4 regions of the Klebsiella sp. F11 genome follow, and region 3 is predicted to be linked to each of the others. Evidence: predicted binding sites of a transcription regulator. Region 3 holds the regulator's gene; each other region holds the start of a gene.

Region 1 (7,844 bases), 1.1 Mb from region 3:
GCCGATAACCGCGACGATAGCCCCCATGGCCGCTGGCGGGAACATCACGTCCAGCCAGCCGGTGCCGGCCTTTTTAACAATAAAAGAGACGATGCAGAACAGCACACCGCACATAATAAAGCCGCCCAGCGCGACCTCATAGCCCAGCGGGAGCAGCAGCAGAACCGGGGAGATAAACGCAAAGCTCGATCCCAGATAGGCCGGGATTTTGCCCTTGCAGATAAACAGGTACAGCAACGTGCCGATACCGTTAAACAGCAGAACGGTAGCCGGGTTGATATGAAACAGGACTGGCACCAACACCGTTGCGCCAAACATAGCGAACAGATGTTGCAGACTTAGCGGGATTGTCTGTAAAAGCGGCGGTCTTTCACTCACCCCGATTGCGCGGCGCGTCATAGTGTTTTCCTCTGAGTGTCGTTATGGGTTGCTGTTGGCGTGTTTTATTCAAAAAAAAGCCGACTCTTAAAGTCGGCTTCTTATTAATGCTGCAATTATTTAGTACCAAAAATCTTATCGCCGGCGTCGCCGAGCCCGGGAATAATATATCCGTGCTCGTTGAGGCCCTGGTCAATGGACGCGGTGTACAACTCAACGTCCGGGTGCGCTTTCTCCAACGCGGCAATCCCTTCCGGAGCGGCAACCAGCACCAGCACCTTGATGCTGGAGCAGCCCGCTTTTTTCAGCAGGTCAATGGTGGCGATCATCGAACCGCCGGTTGCCAGCATCGGGTCAACCACCAGCGCCATGCGTTCGTCGATATTGGATACCAGCTTCTGGAAGTAAGGCACCGGCTCGAGGGTTTCTTCATTGCGGTAGATCCCAACGACGCTGATGCGCGCGCTGGGGACGTGTTCCAGAACGCCTTCCATCATGCCGAGGCCGGCGCGCAGAATAGGCACAACGGTAATTTTCTTACCTTTGATCTGCTCAACTTCAACCGGGCCATTCCAGCCTTCGATGGTGACCCTTTCGGTCGCCAGGTCGGCGGTGGCTTCATAAGTTAGTAAGCTACCAACCTCTGAGGCGAGTTCACGGAAGCGTTTGGTGCTGATGTCGTGCTCGCGCATCAGGCCCAGCTTGTGTTTGACGAGTGGGTGTTTCACTTCCACAATCTTCATTCTCTTTCTCCTCTGAGGGGCAGCCACAAAAAAAATCGCGGGATTATACCGCTTTTTCTCATTTGCGCCATAGCCGATATGTTTGACCGGGATCAACCAAAATGCTTTGCGCTGCCTGAGCCAGTATAAATCAAAATAAAAAAACCCCGCGCAGGCGGGGTTTCACGGGGGCTTCAGGCCGGTTTAAAGCTTTTCGCCATTGCTGCCGATAACCTGCTGATACCATGCAAAAGATTTCTTGCGGCTGCGGGCCAGGGTGCCGTTGCCTTCATTATCTTTATCGACGTAGATAAAACCGTAGCGCTTTTTCATCTCGCCGGTTCCGGCGGAGACCAGATCGATACAGCCCCATGGGGTATAGCCCATCAGGTCAACGCCGTCCTCAACGACCGCTTTTTTCATTTCCGCGATATGCGCGGAGAGATAATCAATGCGGTACTGGTCGTCTACCGTACCGTCGGCTTCGCGCACGTCGATGGCGCCAAAGCCGTTTTCGACAATAAACAACGGCAGCTGATAGTGATCCCAGAACCAGTTCAGGGAGTAGCGCAGCCCAACCGGGTCAATCTGCCAGCCCCAGTCCGATTTCTGCACGTACGGGTTGGAGACTAGGCTCTTCGTCTCATCATAATCCAGCAGCGGATTATCCTCGGTGGCCTTGGTAGCGAACGACATATAGTAGCTGAAGCCAATATAGTCGACGCAGCCTTCGCTCAACGCCGCGCGATCTTCGTCGGTGATATCCAGCGCAAAGCCGCGGCGCGCAAAGTAGTTGAGCAGATGCTGAGGATACTTACCGCGCACGTGAACGTCGGTGAACCAGTAGCGGCGGTGCATGGCGTTCATCGCCATCATCATGTCATCAGGCGCGCAGGAGAGCGGATAAATCGGGCACATCGCAATCATACAGCCGACCTGCAGCGCCGGGTTAATCACCCGCGCGGCTTTCACCGCCAGCGCGCTGGCGACCAGCTCGTAATGCGCGGCCTGATACATCACCGGCTCGCGATCCTCTCCCGGCTGGAACTTCAGTCCCGAGTTGGTGAACGGCGCAAAGTCTTCGTGGAAGTTTGCCTGGTTGTTGATCTCGTTAAAGGTCATCCAGTACTTCACTTTATGCTGATAGCGGTTTAATACCACCTGCGCAAAGCGCACGAAGAAATCAATCAGCTTACGGTTGCGCCAGCCGCCATATTCGCGAACAAGGTGATAAGGCATCTCAAAGTGGGAGAGCGTAATCACCGGCTCAATTCCGTGCTTCAGGCACTCATCGAACAGATCGTCATAGAACTGCAGCCCGGCCTCATTCGGCTCCAGCTCGTCGCCCAGCGGGAAAATACGCGTCCAGGCGATAGAGGTACGGAAGCATTTGAAGCCCATTTCGGCAAACAGCTGAATGTCATCTTTATAGCGATGATAGAAATCAATCGCCTCATGATTAGGGTAATTTTTACCCGCCAGCACGCCGTCGGTAATTTCACGCGCCACGCCGTGGGCGCCGGCGGTCATCACGTCGGCAACGCTCGCGCCTTTGCCGCCCTCCTGCCAGCCCCCTTCCAGCTGATGCGCCGCAACCGCGCCGCCCCACAGAAAACCCTCTTTAAATCCAGACATGTTCCCTTCCTTATGCGCGATCGCCCGTCGGCGACCGGTATTGCTGATTGAAATGGTAAACGGCGCCAATCAGCCCGGCGTCGTTGCCGTGGCTGACGGTGTCGATATAGTCGGCAATGCCGAACCAGGCCAGATGTTCACGCAGCAGCGGCAAAAAGCCCGGGCGGTCCACGATGCCGCCGCCGATGAGGATGGTCTGCGGATCGAACACGTTGACGAGGTTATAAAGGCCGGTTCCGAGACCGTTAAAGAATTCGGCCACCAGCCGATGGCAGGCCGCATCGCCCCTGTCGTAGCAATCGAATATCTCTTCCCCGGTCACCTCTTCCAGCGTTTTGCCAAAATGGTCGGCGTAGCGCTGGCGCAAGATGCGCAGGGTGCAATTCTCATTCATGGAGTAGCGACGAACGTCGCGGGTGCCGGGACGCTGGGTTTGCATATAGCCAAATTCGCCGGCGCGAAAGCTGGCGCCGTGCACCAGCCGGTTATTACAGAAGATCGCGCCGCCGATGCCGGTGCCGATCGTCAGGACCAGAAAATCGCTCATATTGGCGGCCTTGCCCAGCCAGCGTTCGGCCAACAGGACGCAGTTGGCGTCATTTTCAATGGCGACGGGAAGTCGGGTCCGTTGTTCAAGCCAGGTTTTGATGGCGAAATTATCGAATCTACGGATAGCGCCGCCCATTTCGATATAGCCGATGTGCGGATTAACGTAGCCGGGTGCACCGATCGCCACGCCTTCGCACTCCGGATGCGCGGCAATCCACGCCAGCATGGCCTGCAAAATTTGCTCCCCGTCGCTGTCGCGAATCGGCTGCTTGCCCTTCTCCAGCAGCTCGCCGGAGCTGGCTACGGTGCCCATTTTCAGCGCCGTGCCACCAATATCAAATGCGGCAATTATCACTCTGCCCCCCTCCAGAAGCCCCTCAGTACCGTCATTCGGCTCGCTTAAATAAAAAAAGAAACCGGTTTCAGTGGCATGATGATCATTCTGGCGCGCGGAGGCAAGCACAAGAATGTACCCGGTTTCATTTTCGTGAACAGTATCAAATTTGTCCATCTCGCCGCCGATTAACGCCGACTGCAAAGCAGGCTCGCAAACGTTTGCTATCCCTGTTAGAATTGCGCCGATTTTTCTTGCTACCGCAAATGTGTGGAGACTTCGCAGTGACCGATAAAACCTCTCTCAGCTATAAAGATGCCGGCGTAGATATTGATGCAGGCAACGCTCTCGTCGACCGTATTAAGGGTGTGGTGAAGAAAACCCGCCGCCCGGAAGTGATGGGTGGACTGGGCGGATTCGGCGCACTGTGCGCATTGCCGCAGAAATACCGCGAGCCGGTACTGGTCTCCGGCACTGACGGCGTCGGCACCAAGCTGCGTCTGGCAATGGACCTCAAGCGTCACGACACTATCGGTATCGACCTGGTTGCTATGTGCGTAAACGACCTGGTGGTTCAGGGCGCCGAGCCGCTCTTCTTCCTCGACTACTATGCTACCGGCAAACTGGATGTCGACACGGCGGCCAGCGTCATCAGCGGGATCGCCGAAGGCTGCCTGCAGTCGGGCTGCGCGCTGGTGGGCGGCGAAACGGCGGAAATGCCCGGCATGTACCATGGCGATGATTACGACGTCGCGGGCTTCTGCGTCGGGGTTGTAGAAAAATCAGAAATTATCGACGGCAGCAAAGTTGCCGACGGCGACGTGCTGGTCGCGCTGGGCTCCAGCGGCCCGCACTCCAACGGCTACTCGCTGGTGCGTAAAATTATTGAAGTCAGCGGCGTCGACCCGCAGACCACCGACCTGAACGGCGCATCCCTGGCCGACCATCTGCTGGCGCCGACCCGCATCTACGTCAAATCGGTGCTGGACCTGATCGCTAACGTCGAAGTTCACGCCATTGCGCACCTGACCGGCGGCGGCTTCTGGGAAAATATCCCGCGCGTTCTGCCGGATAACACCCAGGCGGTGATCGACGAGTCCTCCTGGCAGTGGCCGGAAGTCTTCAAATGGCTGCAAACTGCCGGTAACGTCAGCAGCCACGAGATGTATCGGACCTTTAACTGCGGCGTCGGCATGGTCATCGCGCTGCCGCCGGAAGCCGCCGATAACGCCATCGCCCTGCTGCACGAAAAAGGTGAAAACGCGTGGAAAATAGGCTATATCAAAGCCTCTGATTCCGAACAGCGTGTGGTCATTGAATGAAAAACATCGTGGTGCTGATTTCCGGTAGCGGCAGTAATCTGCAGGCAATAATTGACGCCTGCGCGCGGAAACAGATCGGCGGCACCCTACGGGCGGTATTCAGCAACAAGGCCGATGCCTTCGGCCTTGAACGCGCGCGTGAGGCCGGTATCCCGACCCATGCGCTCACCGCCAGCCAGTTCGCCAACCGCGAAGCGTTCGATCGCGAGCTGATGCACGAGATCGACGCCTACGCGCCGGATCTGGTGGTCCTTGCGGGCTACATGCGCATTCTTAGCCCGGCGTTTGTCGCCCACTACCAGGGGCGGCTGCTGAATATCCACCCTTCCCTGCTGCCTAAATACCCCGGGCTGCATACCCATCGCCAGGTGCTGGAAAACGGCGATGAGGAGCACGGCACCTCGGTGCATTTCGTCACCGATGAGCTGGACGGCGGACCGGTCATTCTGCAGGCCAAAGTGCCGGTTTTCGCTGGCGATAGCGAAGATGACGTTACCGCCCGCGTGCAGGCGCAGGAACACGCCATTTACCCGCTCGTCGTCAGCTGGTTTGTCGACGGTCGTCTTCGCATGGAGGGGAGTCAGGCCTGGCTTGACGACGCCCCTCTGCCACCGCAGGGATATGCGGCAGAAGAGTAATCGATAGCGCCTCTAGCATCCGCCAGAGGCGTTTTTTTTGCCATCGCTACCGCCGTTTATCCGCGTCAGCTCCCCCGGCGACGGATGTTTTTTGCCGCCCGGCGTTCGGCCGCAATCACCAGAATTAGCCTGTTTTGCACACATAATAAGCAAAGGGAAGTGACCGCCTTTTCTTCGCAGCGAATTGAAAGAAAACTGTCATACTTCTTTGACATACTTGGACATTCAATGGCAAAGCTCGCCATAATGAAAATGCAACATCAATCAACCGGAGTGTGAGTTGTAATGGGCCAGGAAAAGCTATACATCGAGAAAGAACTCAGCTGGTTGTCCTTTAACGAACGCGTACTTCAGGAAGCAGCGGATAAAAGTAACCCCCTGATTGAGCGCATGCGCTTTTTGGGCATTTACTCCAACAACCTCGATGAGTTTTATAAAGTGCGCTTCGCTGAACTCAAGCGCCGCATCATCATCAGTGAAGAGCAAGGCAGTACCGCCCATTCTCGCCACCTATTAGGTAAAATTCAGGCCCGGGTGCTGAAGGCCGACCAGGAGTTTGACAGCCTCTATAACGAGCTGCTGCTGGAGATGGCGCGTAATCAGATCTTCCTGATCAACGAACGCCAGCTGTCGGTCAACCAGCAGTCCTGGCTGCGCAACTACTTTAAGCAGTACCTGCGCCAGCACATCACCCCTATTTTGATTAACCGCGAAACGGACCTGATCCAGTTTTTGAAAGATGATTACACCTATCTGGCGGTGGAAATCATTCGCGGCGAAACCGTTAACTACGCCCTGCTGGAAATTCCCTCAGATAAGGTTCCGCGCTTTGTTAACCTGCCGCCGGAAGCCCCGCGTCGCCGTAAGCCAATGATCCTGCTTGATAACATTCTGCGCTACTGCCTGGATGATATCTTTAAAGGGTTCTTCGATTACGATACGCTGAACGCCTATTCGATGAAAATGACCCGCGACGCCGAGTACGATCTGGTGCACGAGATGGAATCGAGCCTGATGGAGCTGATGTCCTCCAGCCTGAAACAGCGCCTTACCGCCGAACCGGTACGCTTTGTTTACCAGCGTGATATGCCGGACGCGATGGTCGAAATGCTGCGGGCAATGTTCTCGATTTCGCGCTATGACTCGATGCTGCCGGGCGGCCGCTACCACAACTTTAAAGACTTTATCGGCTTCCCGAACGTCGGCAAAGCTAATCTGGTCAACAAGCCGCTGCCGCGCCTGCGCCACACCTGGTTTGATAAGTTCCGCAACGGTTTCGACGCCATCCGCGAACGCGACGTGCTGCTCTACTACCCGTACCACACCTTTGAGCACGTGCTGGAGCTGCTGCGCCAGGCCTCCTTCGACCCCAGCGTGCTGGCGATCAAAATCAATATTTACCGCGTCGCCAAAGACTCGCGGATTATCGATTCCATGATTCACGCCGCCCACAACGGTAAAAAAGTCACCGTGGTGGTCGAGCTGCAGGCGCGCTTTGACGAAGAGGCCAACATTCATTGGGCGAAGCGCCTGACCGAAGCCGGCGTGCACGTGATCTTCTCCGCCCCCGGGCTGAAGATCCACGCCAAGCTGTTCCTGATTTCGCGTAAAGAGGGCGACGAGGTGGTCCGCTACGCCCATATCGGTACCGGCAACTTCAACGAAAAAACCGCCCGTCTGTATACCGACTACTCCCTGTTAACCGCCGATGCGCGCATTACCAATGAAGTCCGTCGCGTGTTCAACTTTATCGAAAACCCCTACCGTCCGGTTAGCTTTGACTATCTGCTGGTGTCGCCGCAGAACTCGCGCCGCCTGCTGTATGAGATGATCGATCGGGAAATTGCTAACGCCCAGAACGGCCAGCCCTCCGGGATCACCCTTAAGCTGAACAACCTGGTCGATAAGGGCCTGGTTGACCGCCTGTATGCGGCCTCCAGCTCCGGCGTGCCCGTTAACCTGTTAATCCGCGGCATGTGCTCCCTGATCCCGGGTCTTGAGGGGATTAGCGACAACATTCGCGTTACCAGCATCGTCGACCGCTTCCTTGAGCACGACCGAGTCTACGTCTTTGAAAACGGCGGCGATAAGCAGGTCTGGCTCTCTTCCGCCGACTGGATGACGCGCAATATCGACTACCGCATCGAAGTCGCCGCGCCGCTGCTGGACCCGCGTCTGAAGCAGCGGGTGCTGGATATTTTTGATATCTTGTTCAACGACACGGTGAAAGCACGCTATCTTGATAAAGAGCTGAGTAACAGTTACG
Region 2 (7,844 bases), 2.3 Mb from region 3:
GAACGGGTTTTTCAGGAGGGCGCTTTTTACCAGGCAGTCGGTTTCGGGCATGATCGAAGCCAGCATCACGTAGTCGATCAGGCTTGGATGGTTAGCCACCACCAGGCATCCGCGCTCCTGGCGCAGGAGATCGTCGCCCACGATCCGGTAATCCAGCACCCCGACGGCTTTGACCACCGTTAAGAAGAGGCGAAAGCTGGCCGAGATGCTGCGTCGCGCCAGGCGACGGCGGCGAGATTTATCTCGGATCGCCACCAGCAACAGGTTAAACCAGACCACGGACAACAGCAGCCCGCCCAGGCCGAACAGCGCGAAGCAGACGCCGGTCATCAGCCCGCGCCAGGCGCGGTTGATGCGTGACAGAAGGCCGTTCATTAGCGGCTCCACTGCCACTGCAGGCGCTCGCCGGCGAGGGTAAAGGCCGGGTTCTCCTGCAGATAGTGGCGTAAAAACTGCAGGCTCTGCGGTAGCTCCGCCTCTTCGCCCGGCGCGGCGCGCTGCGTCGAGCAGCGCCACTCTTCGCCTGCTTCGATAACCAGCGCGAGCGCGTAGGGCCAGGTCGGCATCGCGGGGGGAAGATACGGGTGATAAAACTCCGGGAGATGACCGTCGAAATCGACCATCAGCACGCGCTGATAACCCGCCTGCAGCAGGCACATCGCTTCGCACAGCCCCTGCTGGAAGGTATCCCGCCCGGCGGAGAGCGAAGAGGAGACGACCGGCCTTTGGGCAGCAATGGTCAGGTTACCGACCGCTGAATTGTGTACGGAGAGCGCGAAGTCGGTAGGGGAGAGCGCCTGCTCCGTCGCCAGCGCGTGCAGGATGCGGTAGTTGCGTTCAAGCTCGCCGTGGCGGCTGGTGTACAGCACGGCATCGATGGGATGGCGGCGCAGCATCGCCAGCCCACACTCAACGGCCAGCCTGCTGCCGGAGCTGAGTCGTCTGGCGGTCATCATCGGCAATTCGCTGAGCTTTGCCTGAGGCGCCGCCGGATCGATGGCGTGCGAAAGCCGTGACCACTGCTGCCACTGCGTCGTTTCGCTAAGTCCTGGGGCTCTGCCCTGCCAGTCAATTATGTTTAGTGCAAATTTCATCAACGCGAGTCCGCGGTAAATCGGTGATTCCGGTAGCGATTTTAACGCGACCTTGTTATTTTTCTGCTGGCCTGCCAATACAGTATGACCGGCGCCAGGTTATCGGGCAGCGCCGCTGCCCGCATTATTTGCCGATCGATTTCGCGTATTTTCGATATTTTCGCGCATCAGTGCAATTTATTGTGACAAATCTAAGAGCATGAGCCGAATATTTTCATCGTTCTGCCCGCGGGCCGACGCGCATTGTCTGCGGTGCCAACCGCATATCGTACAGGGCGGTTCGCGAATACATAGGATAATGCCGAATCAAATGGCGGCCCGGCATATCCCGCGCGCCTTCAGGCGATTGCCGGCTGGCGTTAGCGGGATGATGCCGATATAGCGCCGGGCGCTATATTCCTCTTTAGGGGTAAGAAAACGACCTGTTCCTAAATCACTTCGTGCCGGAGCGCGGGGAGCGAACGCTTACAGGGCGCTTCCCGCCGCCAAATTAACCTGGATGTCTTTATCCAAATTATGTACCCAGCGGTTATAGTTTTTATGGATTTCACCGCCGGAGGCCATCAGGTTGAGGCTGCTGACGTAATGAATGGAATAACCGGTTGCGGAATAGTTAATTTGCACTTCAGCGACGTGATCGCGCGCCTGCTGGCGGGCTTTGATAATACCCGGCGCCGTTTCCGACATTATCCACTGGCGCTGTACGCCGGCTCTGAGAATAGCGTTTTTTACCTGAGCATCGGTATGACCTGCGCTGACCGTTGTCTGAATTTGTTCGATGGGCGCCGTACGGGCGCAGCCTGCCAATGTCCCGATAACGGCAATAGCCGCCAGCCACTTAACAACCTTTTTCATGAACGCTTCCTGTCGAATTATGGGTTATATGATGAGATGCCCAATGCTAAGAATAATTAATATCAGTCTCACCGGGCCGGAATTATGTCCCAGGTAAATATCTCGCGCGTTTCCGTTTTGACGTCGGGCGAGAAGGGTTTTCATCATAAAGCATAGAGCGCGAGGTCACCAGCGGTAATGAGTAATGATGATGGATTTCAGACGTTTAAAATTTCCTTTGAGAGCCTAAAGTTCACAAAAATTATACAATCATCGCTATTCTTCACCATCAAATTAATCAGTCGGCTTATTCAGTTATATCATTCACATCGTTTAATAATAAGCAAACTATTACCCGGCTATATAATGGGGGCATTATATCCTGGCGCTCAGAACGCAGGGGAGTTCAGCTTTATTCCCCTGACTGCGTGACGGAAAGCGTAAATCAATATTCTGTTCTGGTAGCTGCTTTTCAATGGATGACATGGTAATAGTGAAAAACTGAGTGGTATAAATCTGGTGAGCCCAATGCCCGAACCCGTTGCCGAAACGGCGCTTAGCGGATTCCGCCTCAATCTGCGGATTGTCTCGGTGGTTATTTTTAATTTTGCCAGCTACCTGACGATCGGCCTGCCGTTGGCGGTACTGCCTGGCTATGTCCATGAGGTGATGGGGTTTAGCGCTTTCTGGGCCGGGCTGGCGATCAGCCTGCAATACTTCGCGACCCTCCTGAGCCGCCCTCATGCCGGACGCTACGCCGATCTGCTGGGGCCGAAAAAAATTGTGGTGTTTGGTCTATGCGGCTGCCTGCTTAGCGGGTTGTGTTACCTGCTCGCTGCGGGCGCAAGCGGCTGGCCGATTTTAAGCCTGGCGCTGCTGTGCCTTGGCCGCGTAATCCTTGGTATTGGTCAAAGCTTCGCCGGCACCGGTTCGACGTTATGGGGCGTTGGGGTTGTCGGATCGCTGCATATCGGCCGGGTCATTTCGTGGAATGGTATCGTCACCTACGGGGCAATGGCGATGGGTGCGCCGCTCGGCGTACTGTGCTTCTCCTTTGGCGGGCTTTATGGGCTGGCGCTGACCATTATGCTGGTGGCGCTGACCGCTATTCTTTGCGCGCTGCCGCGGACCCCGGTTAAGGCAATGAAAGGCAAAGCGATGTCGTTTCGTGCGGTGCTGAGCCGGGTCTGGCCGTACGGAATGGCCCTGGCGCTGGCTTCCGCAGGCTTTGGCGTGATCGCCACCTTTATTACCCTGTTTTATGACGCCAAAGGCTGGGACGGCGCGGCTTTTGCGCTGACGCTGTTCAGCTGCGCGTTTGTCGGTACGCGGCTGCTTTTCCCCAACGGTATTCATCGCCTCGGCGGGCTGAACGTGGCGATGCTGTGCTTTGGCGTTGAGCTTATTGGGCTGCTGCTGGTCGGAGTAGCGGAGACGCCGCTGGTGGCTAAAGCGGGAACCTTCCTTACCGGCGCCGGCTTTTCGCTGGTATTTCCGGCGCTTGGCGTGGTGGCGGTTAAGGCAGTACCGCAACAAAATCAGGGCTCGGCGCTGGCGACCTATACGGTGTTTATGGATCTCTCGTTGGGGCTTACCGGACCGTTAGCCGGACTGCTGATGACGTGGGCGGGGATATCGACAATTTATCTGGCCGCGGCGGGGTTGGTGGCGATAGCCCTACTGCTGGGATGGCGGCTAAAAAAAATGGCCCCCGATGGCGACACCGGAGGCCATAACGTCTGACCGCGAATTACTGAATGGTCAGGGTATTGATGATGTTTTCCGCCGCGGTTTGCGCCTGCTGCTGGTTGTCTGCCGGCAGAGTGATCTGCAGGGTCAGCAATTTATCATCCACCTTGCCGAGAAGAACCGAAGACCAGGCGGTCTGTCCTTTGGCGGAGATGATGCTGTCCAGCTGCTGCAGGGTGTGGCCTTTGATCTCAATCGATTTATTGGTCACGACCTGCAGCTGCGGATCGCGGCTGCGCTGCTGCTCTTCCAGGCGCTGAGCCAGTACGGTTAAATCTTCATTGGTGCTGTCGCCGACAATCACGATCACCGCTTTCTGACCTGTTACATCAGAATAGACGTGCATGTTGTTGGCCTGGGTACCGAGCTTACCGCTCTGGTCGGTCATCCCCGCGGGCAGGGAGAAGGTCAGCTTGCCGTCCAGCAGGCTCACGGTTTGCCCGCTGGCGTTGCTTTCAGCCGCAGCCCCTTCGGTTGGCGCTTTTGAATCGCTGTTATCACAGGCCGCAAGGCCTATAACCAGCAGGCCAATACCGACATATTTAACCAAATTGCGCATTGACATCTTCCTTTCGATAAACGGCCATTAACGGCTCATGCGCTTATCTTATCACATCAGTCTGTGAGTACTCTTAACCTGGCTGCATTGCGGACAAATCAGATTTATCCGCCATTTTTTTCAGCAGCATATTCAACAACATGCCGTACATCGGTAGGAAGAATACGATGCTAATCAGCACCTTGAAACAGTAGTCGACGGTGGCGATTTCTCCCCAGTGGGCTGCCATAAAGGGGTCCGGGCTGCGCCAGAAGGCGATAAAGAAAAAGGCCAGGGTGTCGCTGACGTTGCCAAACAGCGTGGAGGCGGTGGGCGCCAGCCACCAGCGGCGATTTTGCCGCAGGCGGTTAAAGACGTGGACGTCGAGGATCTGCCCCAGCGCATAGGCCATAAAGCTGGCGACCGCGATACGCGCCACGAACAGGTTGAAGTGCGTGAGCGCGGCAAAGCCCTGCCATTCGCCCATATAAAACAGGGCAGAGACGCCGTAGGAGATCAGCAGCGCCGGGACCATCACCGCGAGGATGATGCGTCGCGCCAGCGGCGCGCCAAAAATGCGTACCGTCAGATCGGTGGCGAGGAAAATAAACGGAAAGCTGAACGCGCCCCAGGTGGTATGGAAACCAAAAATGGAGATCGGGAGCTGCACCAGATAGTTGCTGGAGGTGATCACCAGCAAATGGAATAGCGATAGCCAGACCAGCGCTTTTTTACGCTGTACGGTAGTAAAGGGATTCATATTGTGACCTTTTTATGCCCGTTATCCTTCAGGCTGCAGAGGCGTCGCCGCTGGTCTACAACACGAATGAGTGAGGGACTGAAATTTGGGGTGAGGGAACCCAATTAAAAACGGCTGCATGATACTGCGTTACGGACGTAATGCAACGGTTGTTTTTCGCGCAAACGTTAACCTGGCTTGCGTCGCGTGCGGGGGGCGGTAAACTAGGGCCGTTTTGTTGACGTGAGATGATAATGAGCGAACTTTTTTCCACTCCTGACCACACTTTGGATGCCCAGGGTCTACGCTGCCCGGAGCCGGTAATGATGGTGCGCAAGGCCGTGCGCACGATGCCGGTGGGCGAGACATTGCTGATTATCGCCGACGATCCGGCGACAACCCGCGATATTCCCGGTTTTTGCCGGTTTATGGAGCATGAGCTGGTTGCCCAGGAGATTAGCGCTCTGCCTTACCGCTATCTGATTCGCAAAAACCACTGAGCTCCCCGGTAAGCTCTGCGCCGCCGGGGAGCGTCCCGGCTACTTCTGGCGCAGCAGCCGCAGGGCGTTGGCGGTGACCAGCACCGTGGCGCCGGTATCCGCCAGCACCGCCAGCCACAGTCCGGTCAGGCCGAGCAGCGTGGTGACCAGGAAAATCCCCTTCAGACCCAGCGCTATGGCAATGTTCTGCCGGATATTGGCGTGGGTGGCGCGGGCCAGCGAAATCATCTGCGCGAGGCCGGTTAAGCGGTTATGGGTTAACGCCGCATCGGCGGTCTCCAGCGCCACGTCGGTGCCGCTGCCCATCGCAATGCCGATGGTGGCCGCCTTCATCGCCGGCGCGTCGTTGATGCCGTCGCCGACCATCGCCAGCGGCGCTTCGGCGTTGAGCGCCATCACCGCCGTGACCTTATCGGCAGGCAGCAGCCCGGCGCGGAACGTCAGCCCCAGCTCTCCGGCGATGGCCGCCGCCGCGCGCGGGTTATCGCCGGTGAGGATCACCCCCTGTACGCCGAGCTGACGCAGCGCGTCCACCGCCTGGCGGGCGTCGTCGCGTAGGGTATCGCGCAGCGCCAGAATGCCGAGCAGGAGATCCTCACGCAGCACCAGCACCACCGTCTGTCCGGCGCTCTCCAGCTGCCGAATCTGCTCTTCGTACTCTGCCGCCGCCCCTTTACCCGCCGCGCAAATCAGCACCCGACGGCCTTCGACTTCGGCTTCTATGCCGGAACCGGCCAGCGCCCGCTGGCCGCTGGCGACAGGGAGATTCAGCCCCCGCTGCTGCGCTTCGCGGACGATGGCCTGGGCCAGCGGATGGCTGGAGCCCTGCTCCACCGCGGCGGCCAGCGCCAGCAGGCCGTTCTCATCGATGTCGGCGGTGACAATCGTCGCGCTCACGCGCGGCTGGCCGACGGTCAGGGTGCCGGTTTTATCAAAGGCGACCTGGCGAACCTGCCCGAGCTGCTCAAGCGCGGCGCCGCCCTTAATCAGCGCGCCGCGACGGGCCGCGACCGCCAGCCCGGAGGTGATTGCCGCCGGAGTGGAAATGACCAGCGCGCACGGGCAGCCGATCAGCAGCAGCGTCAGCCCCTTATAGATCCACGGCAGCCAGGCGCCGGCAAAAAACAGCGGCGGTACGATAGCCACCAGCAGGGCGACGAGCATAATGGCCGGGGTATAAATACGGCTAAAGCGATCGATAAAGCGCTCAATGGGCGCCCGCCGCTCTTCGGCTTCCTCAATCAGCTTGAGGATACGATCGATCGCGCTGTCGCCGGGTTCGGAGATAACCGTCAGCTGCACCAGACGGTCAACGCTGGTGGCGCCCGCCGCCACGCGCTCGCCGGAGCTGCGCTCCACCGGGACCGATTCGCCGGTTAACGCGCTCTCATCGAAGCTGGCAAACGGCGTCATCAGCCGACCATCGGCGGGCAGGCGCCCGCCGGCGGCGACCTCAATCAGATCGCCGGGGCGCAGGTCGCGCTGGGCGACGGTTTCCCGCACGCCGTCGCGGACCCGCGTGGCGGTATCGGGCTTGAGGGCCATAAGCGCGCTGACGCCCTGGCGAGCGCGGCTGGCGGCCCAGCCTTCAAGGCGTTCGCCGATCAGGAACAGCAGCAGCACCATCGCGGCTTCGGCGGTGGCGCCGATAAACAGCGCGCCGATGGCGGCGACGCTCATCAGAGTCTCGATGGCGAACCAGCTGCCGCTTTTGATCAGCCGCAGCGCCTGGCGCGCGACCGGCCACAGGCCAACGAGGGTAGTGGCAACGAAGGCCAGCTCGCCGAAGGGATGGTTAAACTGCTCCAGCCCCCAGCTCAGGGCCATCATTAGCACCAGGGTTATCAGCGGCAGATTCTCCCGCAGCCGGGAGGTTTCCTGCTGCGGAGCATCTTCATCGCGCAGCCTGTAGCCCGCCGAGCGTACCGCGCTTTCTACCTGCGGGCGGATATCGCTCCCGGCGTTCACCAGCAGCTTTTCCGTGGCAAACAGCACCTGCACCTGGCTGACGCCCGGCACCTGGCGTACCGCGTTCTCAACCTTGCGGGCGCAGGCGGCGCAGTCCATGCCGTCGACCAGCCAGCTGTAGCGCGCATCGTTCAGGGGCTCTTCGCGGGTTTTCGCCGCGCAGGAGGCATCCGTACAGCAGTCGTCGGGCTGTGCGGCTACGGGTTTTAATGTGAATGACGAGAACTGGGGGACTTTTTTGTCCTGAGCTTCTGGAGTCGACATGACACCCTCCGGGTAATGATAATTTTCTCATTGCCCAGAGGATACACTCTGGAGTCGACTCCAGAGTCAAGGGTTAAATTAGAGGTATAGCGCGCGCACGATCAGGAAGTGTCCGGCGAAGTAGAACGCGGCGGCAATGGCGTTATCGGCGCGAAAGC
Region 3 (7,844 bases):
GCGCCGCACATTTCCGCTGAAACTCTGGAATACCATTACGGTAAGCATCACCAGGCCTACGTCACCAACCTCAACAACCTGATCAAGGGCACCGCTTTTGCAGATCTGTCTTTAGAAGAGATCGTTCGTTCTTCCGAAGGCGGCGTCTTTAACAACGCCGCCCAGGTCTGGAACCACACCTTCTACTGGAACTGTCTCGCGCCGAACGCCGGCGGCGAGCCGGAAGGCGAACTGGCGGCAGCTATCGCCAAAGCCTTCGGTAGCTTCGCCGATTTTAAAGCGCAGTTCACCGATGCGGCGGCAAAAAACTTCGGCGCCGGCTGGACGTGGCTGGTCAAAAATGGCGACGGCAGTATGGCGATTGTCTCGACCAGCAACGCCGGTACGCCGCTCACCGGCAGCGCTACGCCGCTGCTGACCGTGGATGTCTGGGAACATGCTTATTACATTGACTACCGTAACGCCCGTCCGAACTATCTGGAGCACTTCTGGGCGCTGGTAAACTGGAAGTTTGTCGCGGCTAATCTGGCGGCATAAAACGGTACCGCAGAAGGGTTTCCCCTTCTGCGGTAACAACTAGCTGCTGGCTAAGGCCTCTTCCGGCCGCGAACGACTGCTGAACAGCACCAGCATCAGCGCCACCCCGGCGATGATCGCGCCCATCACCGGAACAAATGCGTAGCCCAGGCCGCCGGAAATTACCGCCCCGCCGGCCGCCGCGCCCAGCGCATTGCCGAGGTTAAACGCCCCGATATTCACCGAAGAAGAGAGCCCCGGCGCTTCATGAGCCACGCGCATCACGCGCATCTGCAGCGGCGGCACCACGGCGAACGTCGCCGCGCCCCACACTACCATGCTGATGGCCGCGCCAATCTGCGACTGCGCCAGCAGCGGGATCGCCAGCATGATAACCATCAGCAGCAGTAAAAATCCCTTCAGCGTGCCGGAAACCGAGCGGTCGGCAAATTTTCCGCCAAGGTAGTTGCCCAGAGAGAAGCCGACGCCAATCAGCACCAGCATCGCGGTGACGAACAGCGGCGAAGCGTGGGTAATGGTATGCAGCACCGGCGAAATATAGGTATAGAGAGTGAACATCGCCCCGGCCCCGAGCACGGTGGTCAGCAGCGCGGAAAGCACCTGCGGCCGCATCAATACCGCCAGCTCTTCCTTCACATTCGGCCGCTCCCCTGCGCTGCCTTTCGGCAGCGAGAACCACAGGCCGGCCATCGCCACCAGGCCAAGACCCGCCGTGGCGAGGAAGGACATGCGCCAGCCGATGGTTTCACCCAGCCAGGTCGCCGCCGGGACGCCGCCAATATTGGCGATGGTCAGACCCATAAACATGGTTGCCACCGCGCTGGCCTGCTTGTGCTTAGGCACCACGCTCGCGGCCACCACCGAGCCGAGGCCGAAGAAGGCGCCGTGGTTCAGGCTGGTGATAATGCGCGAGAGCAGCAGCGTGGTGTAATCCGGCGCCATTGAAGAGAGGACGTTGCCAAGGGTAAAAATAGCCATCAGGAAAATTAGCGCGCTGCGGCGCGCGCGATGCGACAGCAGCAGCGTCATCAGCGGCGCTCCGACCATCACGCCGATGGCGTAGGCGCTAATCAGCATCCCCGCGGCGGGAATGGATACATCCACGCCTTTCGCGATCACCGGTAGCAATCCCATCGGGGAAAATTCGGTCGTACCGATACCAAACGCCCCAACGGCCAGCGCTAACAGGGGAAAGTTGATTTTCATGCAATGACTCCAGCAAACCGTCCTCAGCGACGGTATCTCATCAGAAGGCAAAAGCATGACATCAATCACAGAAAAACAAAAGTAAACGAAATGGCAAAAGATTTTTGCGAATTTGATAATAATGCGTGGGAATGGGGGAAAGGAGCCTCTCCCCCGCAAGAATTAGTGCAGTACGGCGGTCAGCGCTGCGGCCACGATCAGCCCCAGAACAATAATCGTCGTGGTCAGCGAAAACTTTAAATCTGTATCCATCAATTTTCCCCCTGATTATCCCCACAAGAAAAGTGAGCCTGCTCATTTTTGCACAGTATTGCATAAAAATCTTCTGAGATTTAGGGCGATGCACGTTTTTACTCTTCCCCTTTGCCGCAAGATCGGACAAAATCCCACGCTAATTTGAAAGCGTATCGGCCATTGACCCCTTCCTGTCGTTCTGTGTCGTTTCCCGACGTGATGCAATGTTGAACATTGCGCTCAGGGTGTGTATAGGCAAACGGTTACGTATCGATAATCAGACGATCAGGTCAAGGTCTGGAGAGAGAAGTAATGGCAACAATTAAAGATGTAGCGAAGCGCGCAAACGTTTCCACTACAACAGTGTCACATGTAATTAACAAAACCCGTTTTGTGGCTGAAGAGACGCGCAACGCGGTATGGGCCGCCATCAAAGAGCTGCACTACTCTCCGAGTGCGGTGGCGCGCAGCCTGAAGGTTAATCACACCAAATCGATCGGCCTGCTGGCCACCAGCAGCGAAGCGGCCTATTTTGCCGAGATTATCGAGTCCGTCGAGAAAAGCTGCTTCCAGAAGGGCTACACCCTGATTCTGGGCAACGCGTGGAACGATCCGGAAAAACAGCAGGCCTACCTGTCGATGATGGCGCAAAAGCGCGTCGACGGTCTGCTGGTCATGTGCTCCGAATATCCGCAGTCGGTGCTCTCCATGCTCGAAGAGTACCGCAACATCCCGATGGTGGTGATGGACTGGGGCGAGTCCAAGGCCGACTTTACCGATTCGGTGATCGATAACGCCTTTGAAGGCGGTTACATGGCCGGCCGCTATCTTGTCGAACGCGGCCACCGTGAAATCGGCGTGATCCCGGGTCCGCTGGAGCGCAACACCGGCGCCGGTCGCCTGGCCGGTTTTATGAAAGCGATGGAAGAAGCGCAGATTCGCGTCCCGGAAAGCTGGGTGGTTCAGGGCGACTTCGAGCCTGAGTCCGGCTACCGCGCCATGCAGCAGATCATCAGCCAGCCGCACCGCCCGACCGCCATCTTCTGCGGCGGCGATATCATGGCGATGGGGGCGATTTGCGCAGCCGACGAAATGGGCCTGCGCGTGCCGCAGGATATTTCGCTGATTGGCTATGACAACGTGCGCAACGCCCGCTACTTTAGCCCGGCGCTGACCACCATTCATCAGCCAAAGGACTCTCTCGGCGAAGCCGCATTCAATATGCTGATGGACCGCATCGTTAACAAGCGCGAGGAGTCGCAGTCTATCGAAGTTCACCCGCGCCTGGTCGAGCGCCGCTCGGTGATCGACGGCCCGTTCGTCGACTACCGCCGCTAATCCCGGCGGGGCGCCGCCTATTCCGGCGCCCGCAGCCACTCCCGATTTAACGTTTCGCTGTCGCCAAGATAGTCCAGCAGCCAGGAGAGTGCCGGCGAGATATCGCTCTGCTGCCAGGTCAGACAGCAGGCGGCGTCCGGGAACGGATTTTCCAGCTCCAGCGCCGTCCATTCGCCGCTATCGATCCGCGGGCGGGCGAAGTGCGACGGCACCATGCCGATGCACAGCCCGGCCGACAGGCAGGTTGTCGAGGCGTCCCAGTCCGGCACCACCACCCTCTTCTGATTATCCAGCAGCCACGTCGTGCGCTTCGGCAGCGAGCGGGAGGTATCCTCCCTGACCAGCGACGGCCAGTTGCGCAACGTATCATCGCTCAGCGGACCGCTCATTTTTGCCAGCGGATGGTGGCTGGCCACCACGCAGTGCCAGCTCAGCATGCCCATGTCGCGAAAGGCGTAGCGTCCGCCGACCGGAATCGAGCGGGTCGCGCCGATAGCCAGCTCCACGCGGCCGTCGGCCAGCGCGTCCCAGACGCCGTTAAACACCTCCTGGAAGACAATCAGCTCGACGTCCGGAAAGTGACGATAAAAATCGACAATCATCTGCCGCATACGCGCCGGCTTGACGATATCGTCAACCGCAATCGAGAGCTGCCCGCGCCAGCCGTTGGCGATCTGCTGGCACTGGCGGCGGGTGATCTGCATTTTTTTGATAACAGAACGCCCTTCCTGTAAAAACCACACCCCGGCCGGGGTGAGTTCGACGTCGCGATGACGTCGTTCGAAGAGCGGAACCGCCAGCCACTCTTCGAGCTGACGCACGGTGTAGCTGACCGCAGAAGGGACACGATGCAGCTCCTGAGCCGCAGCGCTAAAGCTGCCGTTGCGGGCAACCGCATCAACCACTTCAAGGGAGTATTCGGACCACATATTCTGCCTGCAAAATTTTTGAACGCATGTAACAAATATTAGCGTTTCACAAGCCAGAATGCACTCCCTACACTCTGCGACATCTTACCTGTATCAGAAGAAAGAGAACTTTATGCAACAACCCGGGAAAGGATTTTTAGTTTGGTTAGCGGGCCTCAGCGTGCTGGGCTTCCTCGCAACCGATATGTATCTGCCGGCGTTTTCGGCTATCCAGCAGGATCTGAATACTTCGGCGGCCTCGGTCAGCGCCAGCCTCAGCGTGTTTCTCGCCGGTTTCGCCGTTGGCCAGCTGTTCTGGGGTCCGGTATCCGATCGCTACGGGCGCAGGCCGGTACTGCTCAGCGGCCTGGCGATCTTCGCCGTCGGCTGCCTTGGCATGCTGTGGGTACGGGACGCGAATCTGATGCTGGCGCTGCGGTTTGTGCAGGCCATCGGCGTCTGCGCGGCGGCGGTCACCTGGCAGGCGATGGTCACCGACTATTATCCCGCCCAGCGTACCAACCGCATATTCGCCACCATCATGCCGCTGGTGGGCCTGTCGCCGGCTCTGGCGCCGCTGCTCGGCAGCTGGCTGCTCGCCCATTTCGACTGGCAGGCTATTTTCGCGACCCTGTTCGCCATCGCCCTGCTGCTGATGCTGCCCGCCTTACGCCTCAAGCCGGTGCGCCGGCCCGGGAGCGATACGCAGAAAAAGCTGACCTTCCTGGCGCTGCTGCGCTCGCGCGAGTATAGCGGCAACGTGCTGATTTATGCCGCCTGCTCCGCCAGCTTTTTCGCCTGGCTGACCGGATCGCCGTTTATTCTACATGACATGGGCTACGGGCCAACCGCCATCGGCCTGAGCTACGTGCCGCAGACTATCGCCTTTTTAATCGGCGGATACGGCTGCCGGGCGGCGCTGCAAAAATGGCAGGGGCAGCAGCTGCTGCCGTGGCTGCTGGTGGTTTTTGCGCTCAGCGTTGCCGCCACCTGGCTGGCTGGTCTGCAGCAGAATGCCTCCATCGTCGCGCTGATGGTCCCCTTCTGCGTGATGGCTATCGTTAACGGCGCCATTTACCCGATTGTCGTTGCCCAGGCGCTGCGCCCGTTCCCTCAGGCGACGGGACGCGCCGCCGCGCTGCAGAATACCCTGCAGCTCGGACTGTGCTTCCTGACCAGCCTGCTGGTCTCCACGCTGATTGCCACGCCGCTGCTCACCACCACCAGCGTGATGCTGGCCTCCATCGTGCTGGCCGGGCTGGGATATGTGATGCAGCTGCGCACCACCCGGCTGAGCGCCGAGTCGGCGCATGCATAAAATGGTTTCAGTGGTGTTAAGATCCAGTAATTAGCCTGCTAATATCTTTTTATTGAAAGCCTTAAAATAGGGGCCTATACTGGATCGCGTGTCACATAAATAGACAGTTTATCGATATTAACGGGGGCAGGATGCTTCCCGTTTCACCATGGAAGGCCTTTCGGCAAGGGTTATCTCCCTTCCTCTGTTCTACGTCGGATAGCAGCTTCACGGATTATTCCGTGAGATTTCTCACAATGCCAAAAAAAGCGTCTACGCTGTTTTAAGGTTCTGATCACTTGGGCGTGATGGAGAAGCTATGAGTTCATCGTGTATAGAAGAAGTAAGTGTACCAAATGATGACTGGTACCGAATTACAGCTGAGTTACTTGGTCGTGCGGGTATTGAAATTAATGGCCCCGCTCCCTCCGATTTACGGATAAAAAACCCCCTCTTTTTTAAGCGCGTGCTGCAGGAAGGTTCTTTGGGGTTAGGTGAAAGCTATATGGACGGCTGGTGGGACTGCGAGCGTCTGGATATCTTCTTCCATAAGGTGCTGCGCGCCGGACTGGAAAAACAGCTTCCCCGCCATCTCAAAGATACGCTGCGTATTGCTACCGCTCGCCTGTTCAATCTGCAAAGTAAAAAACGTTCCTGGATAGTCGGCAAAGAGCACTACGATCTCGGCAACGATCTTTTTAGTCGGATGCTCGACCCCTATATGCAATATTCCTGCGCTTACTGGAAAGAGGCGCAATCTCTGGAAGAGGCTCAGCAGGCTAAATTAGATCTTATTTGCCGCAAGCTGCAGCTGGAACCCGGGATGCGGGTGCTGGATATTGGCTGCGGCTGGGGCGGTCTGGCCTATTACATGGCAAAAAATTATCACGTTAGCGTGGTTGGCGTTACCATTTCTGCCGAACAGCAAAAAATGGCCCAGCAGCGGTGTGAAGGATTAGACGTCACTATCCTGTTACAGGACTATCGTGACTTACATGATAGTTTTGACCGGATAGTTTCCGTCGGTATGTTTGAGCACGTGGGGCCGAAAAACTACGCGACCTATTTCGACGTTGTCGACCGAAATATGCAAGCGGACGGTCGTTTTTTACTGCACACCATCGGTTCAAACAAAACCGACCTCAGCGTCGATCCGTGGATCAATAAATATATCTTCCCTAACGGCTGCCTGCCGTCGGTACGCCATATTGCGCAAGCCAGCGAAACGCATTTCGTTATGGAAGACTGGCACAATATAGGCGCCGATTACGATACCACGCTGATGGCCTGGTACGAGCGATTCCTCGCCAGCTGGCCGGATATTGCCGACAACTACACCGAGCGTTTTAAACGCATGTTTAGCTATTATCTGAACGCCTGCGCCGGCGCCTTCCGCGCGCGCGATATTCAGCTGTGGCAGGTGGTGTTTTCTCGCGGCGCCGAGGGCGGCCTGCGCGTAGCGCGCTAGCTCCTGGCTAAACCGCAGTACCGATGCCGGTCCGTGGCTTCACTGACCGGCATTTTTTCGCGCTGTTACTCTTGCGTCGCCTTTTGCACGGCTTCTTTCGCCGCCAGCACCCGCTCTACGGTATCGACCACCGCCTGCGTCTGCGGGTCAATCTCGATATTCACCCGGTCGCCCAGCTTTTTCGCCCCCAGAGTGGTGCGCAGCAGCGTTTCCGGAATCAGGTGCACGCAGAAGCGCGTCGGCGTCACTTCGCCAACCGTCAGGCTGATGCCGTCGACGCCGATAAAGCCTTTATACAGAATGTACTTCATCAGCGTCGGATCCTGGACCTTGAACCAGATCTGGCGGTTATTTTCCGAGGTCAGGATCTTCACCACTTCCGCGGTGGTCATAATATGGCCGGACATCAGATGGCCGCCGATCTCATCGCTGAACTTCGCCGCGCGCTCGACGTTCACCACGTCACCCTGACGCACGGCGCCGAGGTTGGTGATGCGCAGGGTTTCTTTCATCAGGTCAAAACTGATGCGCGCGCCGTCAATCTCGGTGACGGTCAGACAGCAGCCGTTGTGCGCAACCGACGCGCCGGTTTCAAGTCCGTCGAGCATGTGCTCAGGCAGTTCCACCACGTGGGTACGAAAGTTGGGCTTCTCATCGATGGACACCACTTTAGCGGTCCCCTGCACAATGCCAGTAAACATGCTTTGCTCCTCCAGGAATGGCTCAATATATATTAATCGGGAACAATAACAGGTGGTAAATAAGGTTGCCAGCACGCATCGTGCCCTACCATTTTTTCACTGGCTTAATGGCTAATCCTCGCTACAATAGACTGGCTAATCCCTCTGCTTTTTCT
Region 4 (7,844 bases), 1.2 Mb from region 3:
TCAATACCGTAAGAACTGGCCCAGGCGTAAAATCAATCTGGCTCTGGCGGTTCATGGGCAGGTTGATGCGGGAACGGGGGTCTCCCAGACCATGCCGCAAGCTCCCTGGAAACAGCCCGTGGAGATGAAATATCTGCTGGAAGAAAAGCTCAACGTTCGCGTAATGGTCGATAACGACTGCGTGATGCTGGCCCTGGCGGAGAAATGGCAAAATGACGGGCAGTATCGGGACTTCTGCGTTATCAACGTCGATTACGGTATTGGCTCCTCGTTTGTTATCAACGACCAGGTCTGGCGAGGTAGCCTTTATGGCAGCGGCCAGATTGGCCACACCATTATTAATCCTGACGGCGTAGCCTGCGATTGTGGCCGCTACGGCTGCCTGGAGACCGTGGCCTCCCTCAGCGCGTTGCAAAAACAGGCGCGGATATGGCTTAAAACGCAGCCCGATCTCGCAGATAATCCGGAAGCGCTGACCATCGATGCCCTAATCGAAAAATGGCAGCAGGGTGACTCACGCCTTCATACCTGGGTGGAAGACTCCGCAAACGCCATCGGGCTTAGTCTCTACAATTTCTTGAACATATTGAATATAAACAATATTTTATTCTATGGGCGCAGCTGCGGCTTCGGCGAGGAGTGGCTAAATACCATTATCAGACAGACCGGGTTCAATCCTTTTGATCATCGGGATGCCCCCCGCACTCGCGCCACCCACATCGGCTTCGGCCAGCTAACCCGGGCGCAGCAGCTGATGGGCATCGGTTATCTGTACATTGAGGAGCAGCTACAAACGCTGCGCTAATCCCGGACAGCGCGTGGCGGGGAGCAAAATTGTGTATTACGTTTAAATAACTCGTCTTTCATAAGGTGCTGGTTATGAACGCATTACGCTATTTTGATTTTGGTTCCTCGCGCCACCTGCTGCTGCTGATTGCGCGAATTGCCGTGGTGCTGCTGTTTATTATTTTTGGCTACCCCAAGCTGATGGGTTTTAGCGGCACCGTGCAGTATATGGCTTCATCCGGCGCGCCGCTGCCGACGCTGGCGGCCATTATCGCCATCGTGATGGAGGTTCCGGCGGCGATTCTGATTATTCTCGGCTTCTTCACGCGTCCGCTGGCGGTCATCTTTATTTTTTATACCCTCGGCACGGCGGTTATCGGCCACCATTTCTGGGATATGTCTGGCGATGCGGTGCTGCCAAATATGATTAACTTCTATAAAAACGTCAGCATTGCCGGCGCCTTCCTGCTGCTGGCGATAGTCGGCCCGGGCACCCTCTCCCTCGACCGGCGTTAATCGCCGGGCAACGGACGTAAAAAAGGCCGCATTCGCGGCCTTTTATTCGCTTTCAACAGCTAAGCGTTATGCGTAAACCGGGAAGCGGGCGCAGATATCCAGAACTTTACCTTTAACGCGCTCGGTTACCGCTTCGTCATTGATGTTGTCCAGAATGTCACACATCCAGCCGGCCAGCTCTTTCACTTCCGCTTCTTTGAAGCCGCGGCGAGTCACGGCCGGAGAACCGATGCGGATACCGGAAGTCACGAACGGGCTCTTCGGATCGTTCGGCACGCTGTTTTTGTTGACGGTGATGTTGGCGCGGCCGAGGGCGGCGTCAGCTTCTTTACCGGTCAGGTTCTTATCCACCAGATCCAGCAGGAACAGGTGGTTTTCAGTCCCGCCGGACACCACTTTATAGCCGCGGTTCAGGAACACTTCCACCATCGCTTTGGCGTTTTTCGCGACCTGCTGCTGGTAGACTTTGAACTCTGGCTCCATCGCTTCTTTCAGCGCCACGGCTTTCGCGGCGATAACGTGCATCAGCGGGCCGCCCTGCGCGCTTGGGAAGACGGCAGAGTTCAGCTTTTTGTACAGCTCTTCGTCGCCGCCTTTCGCCAGGATCAGGCCGCCGCGCGGACCCGCCAGGGTTTTGTGCGTGGTTGTGGTGACAACGTGAGCGTGCGGAACCGGGTTCGGGTAAACGTCCGCGGCGATCAGGCCGGCAACGTGCGCCATATCAACGAACAGGTATGCGCCGATGCTGTCGGCGATTTCACGCATTTTTGCCCAGTCAACGATGCCGGAATAGGCAGAGAAGCCGCCGATGATCATCTTCGGCTTGTGGGTCTGCGCCTGCTTCGCCATATCTTCATAGTCAATTTTACCGGACTCATCAATACCGTAAGGAATGATGTTGTACAGCTTGCCGGAGAAGTTAACCGGGGAGCCGTGAGTCAGGTGGCCGCCCTGCGCCAGGTTCATACCGAGAACGGTATCGCCCGGCTGCAGCAGAGCGGTGTAAACCGCGAAGTTAGCCTGCGAACCGGAGTGCGGCTGGACGTTGGCGTAGTCGGCGCCAAACAGCTCTTTTGCGCGATCGATAGCCAGCTGCTCGACGATATCAACGTATTCGCAACCGCCGTAGTAGCGCTTGCCCGGATAGCCTTCGGCATATTTGTTGGTCAGCTGGGAACCCTGGGCCTGCATCACGCGCGGGCTGGTGTAGTTCTCGGAGGCGATCAGTTCGATGTGCTCTTCCTGACGTACTTTTTCCTGCTCCATAGCCTGCCACAGTTCGGCATCATAATCGGCAATGTTCATTTCACGCTTTAACATCCGCATCTCCTGCTCAGCTAACAATAGATTACAGCTCTAAAAGGGGGCCTTTTTGGGCGACGGCCCACAGTATAACTGAATCGTTCGGTGATAACAGGTCTTGACAAACGATTTTACGCAAACGTTTGGCTCCGCATGGTACAAGGCTTTGAGCAATAACGTCTCTGCAAGTATCAACGGATTTCTTTTCAGGTTTGTGATGTAAATTTCTCATGTTGTAACTGGTTCGAGGGAGAGTGTTAAAGAACCATTTACATTGCAGGGTTATTTATATAAGATGCATTTAAAATGCATCATTAAGATAACACTAAAGGAAGCTGCTATGCTCGACGCTCAAACCATCGCTACGGTCAAAGCCACCATTCCCCTGCTGGTTGAAACCGGTCCGAAGCTGACCGCCCACTTCTACGATCGCATGTTTGCTCATAACCCCGAACTCAAAGAAATCTTCAATATGAGCAACCAGCGTAACGGCGATCAGCGTGAGGCGCTGTTTAACGCTATTGCCGCCTACGCGAGCAATATCGACAACCTGGCGGCCCTGCTGCCGGCGGTAGAAAAAATCGCCCAGAAGCACACCAGCTTCCAGATCAGGCCGGAGCAGTACAATATTGTCGGCGGCCACCTGCTGGCGACGCTGGATGAAATGTTCAGCCCGGGTCAGGAAGTGCTCGACGCCTGGGGCAAGGCCTACGGCGTGCTGGCAAACGTCTTTATCAACCGCGAAGCCGAAATCTATCAGGATAGCGCCCGCAAGACCGGCGGCTGGGAAGGGACCCGCGCGTTTCGCATCGTGAAGAAAACCCCGCGCAGCGCGCTGATCACCAGCTTCGAGATGGAACCGGTGGACGGCCGGCCGGTGGCTGATTATCAGCCGGGCCAGTACCTGGCCGTCTGGCTGAAGCCCGAAGGGTTTGAATATCAGGAAATTCGCCAGTACTCCCTGACGCGTAAGGCGGATGGCAAAGGCTATCGCATTGCCGTGAAGCGCGAGAACGGCGGCCAGGTATCGAACTGGCTGCACAATGCGTCAAGCGAAGGGGACGTGGTGCACCTGGCGGCGCCGGCGGGCGACTTCTTCCTTACCGTTGACGCCGAAACCCCGGTAACCCTGCTTTCCGGCGGCGTCGGTCAGACGCCAATGCTGGCGATGCTGGATTCGCTGGCCAAAGCGCAGCATCCGGCGCAGGTTAACTGGTTCCACGCGGCGGAAAACGGCGAGGTTCACGCCTTTGCCGATGAGGTCAGCGCGCTGGGTGCGGCCCTGCCTAAGTTTGCTTCTCACGTCTGGTATCGCAGCCCTGGCGAAAAGGACCGTCAGGCGGCGCGTTTTAATAGCGAAGGTTTGATGGATTTGACCGCTCAGGCAGAGGGCCTGCGCGACCCGCTGATGCAGTTCTACCTCTGCGGCCCGGTCGCCTTTATGCAGCACGCGGCGAAGCAGCTGGTGGCGCTAGGCGTGAACGGCGAACGCATTCATTACGAATGCTTTGGCCCGCATAAGGTGCTGTAATTGCTGCCCCTCTCCCCGCCGGGGAGAGGGTTAAAACTTAAATCGCTTCGTCGTCTTCTTCCCCGGTGCGGATACGAATCACGCGCGCCACGTCAAAGACAAAGATTTTGCCATCGCCGATTTTACCGGTCTGCGCCGTGCGGATAATGGTATCCACGCAGGTATCGACGATATCATCCGTAACCACGATTTCGATTTTCACTTTTGGCAGAAAATCCACCATATACTCCGCACCGCGGTACAGCTCGGTATGGCCCTTCTGACGGCCGAAGCCCTTCACTTCCGTTACCGTCATCCCAGTGATGCCGACTTCCGCCAGCGCTTCACGCACGTCATCCAGCTTGAAAGGTTTAATAATCGCATCAATCTTTTTCATGGTGTTCCTGTCTTAGAGCCTATACCACTAAGGCTATTTTACTTGCCATTTTGAACCTGGGCAGTGCTCAAAATCCTCACGTACTACGTGTACGCTCCGGTTTTTCCGCGCTGTCCGTGTTCAAACTGCCTGCGACAATAACGCCTGGTGGGATAGGCTCTTAGTCGCGTAACCGGTTGCTCACCGTATCATAACTTGCGCTATGGCGCGGAGCTACTCTTTAAAGTCGTTGGCGTCGAGCTCGTGGCGCGACAGCAGTTTATAAAATTCGGTGCGGTTGCGTCCGGCCATCCTCGCCGCGTGCGTCACGTTGCCTTTGGTAATTTGCAGCAGCTTGCGCAGGTAGTTCAGCTCAAACTGATTGCGCGCCTCGACAAAGGTCGGCAGCGCGGTATTTTCGCCTTCCAGCGCCTGCTCCACCAGAGCGTCGCCGATTACCGGCGATGAGGTCAGCGCCACGCACTGCTCAATCACGTTCACCAGCTGGCGCACGTTGCCCGGCCATTTAGCGGCCATCAGCCGCTTCATCGCGTCGGTGGAGAAGGCGCGGACAAACGGCTTATGCCGGTCGGCCGACTGCCGCAGCAGGTGGTTGGCAAGAAGCGGAATATCCTCGGTTCGATCGGCGAGAGGCGGGATCTTCAGGTTCACTACGTTCAGACGATAAAACAGATCTTCGCGGAACTCGCCGCGGGCCATCGCCTTCGGCAGGTCGCGGTGGGTGGCGGAGATGATTCGCACGTCGATGTCGATATCGCGGTTGCTGCCCAGCGGGCGCACCTTGCGCTCCTGCAGGACGCGCAGCAGTTTTACCTGCAGGGCCACCGGCATATCGCCGATCTCATCGAGAAACAGCGTGCCCCCTTCGGCGGCCTGAAATAGCCCTTCGCGATTGCTGACCGCGCCGGTAAAGGCGCCGCGGGCGTGGCCAAACAGCTCCGACTCCAGCAGCTGCTCCGGCAGGGCGCCGCAGTTGATGGCGACAAACGGCTTGGCGTGACGCGGGCTGGCGTTATGAATCGCCTGAGCGACGATCTCTTTGCCGGTGCCGCTCTGGCCGTTAATCAGCACGCTGACGTCCGACTGCGCCACCATCCCCGCCTGCTCCAGCAGACGCTGCATCAGCGGGCTGCGGGTCACAATCGCCTGGCGCCAGCGCTCATCCGTCGCCGGCGCGCTGTGCTCCAGCGCGTCATCAATGGCTTTATATAGCGCGTCTTTGTCCACCGGCTTGGTCAGGAAGCTGAATACCCCCTGCTGGGTCGCGGCCACCGCCTCGGGAATCGATCCGTGGGCGGTGAGAATAATCACCGGCATTCCCGGCTGCACCTTCTGGATTTCGGCAAACAGCTGCAGGCCGTCCATTTCATCCATGCGCAAATCGCTGACCACCAGATCGACCTTATCGCGCCCCAGCACGCGCAGCGCCTCGGGGCCGCTTTCGGCAGTGACCACGCTGTAGCCTTCGCTGACAAGGCGCATCCCCAGCAGCTTCAGCAGCCCCGGATCATCGTCCACCAGCAGCAGGCGCGCGGGTTTACGGCTCGTCATGAGTGGCCTCCGGGACTTTATCGCCGCCGTGACCGACGTCAGAATTAAAATTTCCTCCCGGCTTGCGGCTGGAGAGCTGACGCTCAATGTCGGTGAGGTTTTCCAGCTTACGCGTGGTGAGCTCCAGCTCGCCGCGCAGCTGCTGCTCCTGCTGGCGCAGCGCGTCGAGCTCGACATCGTTGGTCTGCTGTAGCTTCGCGTAGCGGGAGCGCTCTTCCACCAGCTGCAGCTGCCGGCTCTGGCCGTCGCGCCAGAGCTGATAAAGCGGGCGCACCTGCACGGCTATTTGCGCGCTGAAGGTATCCAGGCGAGAAACCAGCTCGCGCCGCTCATCCGGGGTAATTTTGGCGTCCGCCAGCAAAATGCCGCGCTTAAACGCATTCTGCCAGCGGTCGTCATCGTGCAGCCGGGCTTCCGCCCGCGCCTGCACTGGAGAAAGGCGATCGGCGCAGTCAATTCCGCGCAGCCAGTAGAGCGGATTTTTGTCGCTGATATCACCGTTCAGGGACCAGATATCGGCGCAGTCAACCGAGAGGAAATCCGCCACCTGGTGCTGCGGCAGTTCGGGCTGCGCCTTGTCGCCTGCCGTATGCGGCGATAAAGCCGCGGAACATCCGGCCAGCGCCAGGCAGGAAATGCCGGACAGCAGCCAGACTTTGACGGGACGAACCCATGCGAAAAAGTGGGACATAGTCACCCATTGTTGATTTATGTGTTGATTTTTTCCGGCCCGGCGGCGGGGAGCGTGATGCGAAAACAGATAAGCCCCGGTTTATCGTCGACCAGGCTGAGCTCGCCCTGCATTTGTCGCACGCAGTCCCGCGCAATGCTTAACCCGAGACCGCTGCCTTTTACCGCCCCTTTACGCTGGTGGCTTCCCTGATAAAAGGGCTCAAAAATCATTTTTCTTTCCGCCGGCGGTATCGGCTCGCCGCTGTTGCTTACGTCGATGCGCACCTGCTCGCCGTGCCGGTAGCTATGGATATGAATGTTACCGGATTCAGCCCCATAGTGCACCGCATTGGAGTAGAGATTATCCAGCACGCTGGTCAGCAAAGCCGGCTCCGCCTGGCAGAAGCGGGCCTCAAGGCTGAGATCCGTTCGCATCAGTTTAGCTCTTGCCGGCAGACTGTGGGCAGAAACGACGCTTTCGACCAGCTCTGCCAGGTTAACCGTCTCGCGCGCCACCGGGCCGTCGGCCTGTTTACGGTTGTAATCAAGCAGCTGTTCAATCAGCTTTTGCAAGTTGCGGCTGCTGCCATCAAGGATCTCGACAATCTCCTGCTGCTCGGCGGTCAAAGGCCCGGCGACGCGGTCGGCAAGCAGCTCCGTACCTTCGCGCATGCTGGCTAAGGGGGTTTTCAGCTCATGGGAGAGATGGCGCAAAAACTGATGCCGCTGCGACTCCAGCCAGGCCAGGCGCTCGCTCAGCCAGATGATGCGCTCGCCGACCGAGCGCAGCTCGCGCGGCCCGGTAAACAGCGCCGCGTTATCCAGGGACTTCCCTTCCCCCAGCCGGTTAATCATCTTCTCAATTCCTTTTACCGGGCCGATGATCATGCGGGTAAACAGCAGCACCAGCGCCAGGCTAAGCAGGAACAGCACCAGCGCCTGCCAGCCGAAGAACTGCCCGCGTTCGGCGATCTCCTGCTGCAGCTGCTGCCCGCGGGAATAAACGACCGTTCGGGTGGCCTGCACCATCATGCTGCTGTTCGCGGCGAAGGCTTCCAGGCTCTCTGCGGACTTTGCCTCAGGGCTGCTGTTTTTACACCTCAGCTGCGC

Evidence for each region. Region 3 encodes PurR, which represses purine synthesis genes. Its sites were predicted from a motif close to CANGCAAACGTTTGCNTG; they were not measured.
Region 1: a site for PurR is predicted at 3,829-3,846, ahead of purM (phosphoribosylformylglycinamidine cyclo-ligase). Genes of this name have one in related genera too.
Region 2: a site for PurR is predicted at 5,133-5,150, ahead of tusA (sulfurtransferase TusA). Genes of this name have one in related genera too.
Region 4: a site for PurR is predicted at 2,737-2,754, ahead of glyA (serine hydroxymethyltransferase). Genes of this name have one in related genera too.

The regions. Positions count from the first base shown of each region.
Region 1 is NZ_CM160060.1:1,462,374-1,470,217, reverse strand. It holds gene uraA (uracil permease) at 1-399, opposite strand, end outside; gene upp (uracil phosphoribosyltransferase) at 495-1,121, opposite strand; gene AC1M2H_RS07300 (6-phospho-beta-glucosidase) at 1,305-2,735, opposite strand; gene bglK (beta-glucoside kinase BglK) at 2,746-3,597, opposite strand; gene purM (phosphoribosylformylglycinamidine cyclo-ligase) at 3,903-4,940, shown strand; gene purN (phosphoribosylglycinamide formyltransferase) at 4,937-5,578, shown strand; gene ppk1 (polyphosphate kinase 1) at 5,864-7,844, shown strand, end outside.
Region 2 is NZ_CM160060.1:310,751-318,594, forward strand. It holds gene AC1M2H_RS01575 (lysophospholipid acyltransferase family protein) at 1-375, opposite strand, end outside; gene AC1M2H_RS01580 (beta-ketoacyl synthase chain length factor) at 375-1,094, opposite strand; gene AC1M2H_RS01585 (LptM family lipoprotein) at 1,560-1,949, opposite strand; partial or broken gene AC1M2H_RS01590 (MFS transporter) at 2,457-3,663, shown strand; gene AC1M2H_RS01595 (DcrB family lipoprotein) at 3,679-4,236, opposite strand; gene AC1M2H_RS01600 (7-cyano-7-deazaguanine/7-aminomethyl-7-deazaguanine transporter) at 4,310-4,975, opposite strand; gene tusA (sulfurtransferase TusA) at 5,209-5,454, shown strand; gene zntA (Zn(II)/Cd(II)/Pb(II) translocating P-type ATPase ZntA) at 5,494-7,686, opposite strand; gene AC1M2H_RS01615 (lysoplasmalogenase) at 7,765-7,844, opposite strand, start outside.
Region 3 is NZ_CM160060.1:2,580,059-2,587,902, reverse strand. It holds gene sodB (superoxide dismutase [Fe]) at 1-537, shown strand, start outside; gene AC1M2H_RS12865 (MFS transporter) at 577-1,743, opposite strand; gene cydH (cytochrome bd-I oxidase subunit CydH) at 1,906-1,995, opposite strand; gene purR (HTH-type transcriptional repressor PurR) at 2,290-3,315, shown strand; gene punR (DNA-binding transcriptional activator PunR) at 3,333-4,244, opposite strand; gene punC (purine nucleoside transporter PunC) at 4,357-5,541, shown strand; gene cfa (cyclopropane fatty acyl phospholipid synthase) at 5,840-6,988, shown strand; gene AC1M2H_RS12835 (riboflavin synthase subunit alpha) at 7,054-7,689, opposite strand.
Region 4 is NZ_CM160060.1:1,388,090-1,395,933, reverse strand. It holds gene AC1M2H_RS06985 (ROK family transcriptional regulator) at 1-805, shown strand, start outside; gene AC1M2H_RS06980 (DoxX family protein) at 880-1,302, shown strand; gene glyA (serine hydroxymethyltransferase) at 1,369-2,622, opposite strand; gene hmpA (NO-inducible flavohemoprotein) at 2,945-4,135, shown strand; gene glnB (nitrogen regulatory protein P-II) at 4,173-4,511, opposite strand; gene glrR (two-component system response regulator GlrR) at 4,725-6,062, opposite strand; gene qseG (two-component system QseEF-associated lipoprotein QseG) at 6,049-6,753, opposite strand; gene AC1M2H_RS06950 (sensor histidine kinase) at 6,771-7,844, opposite strand, start outside.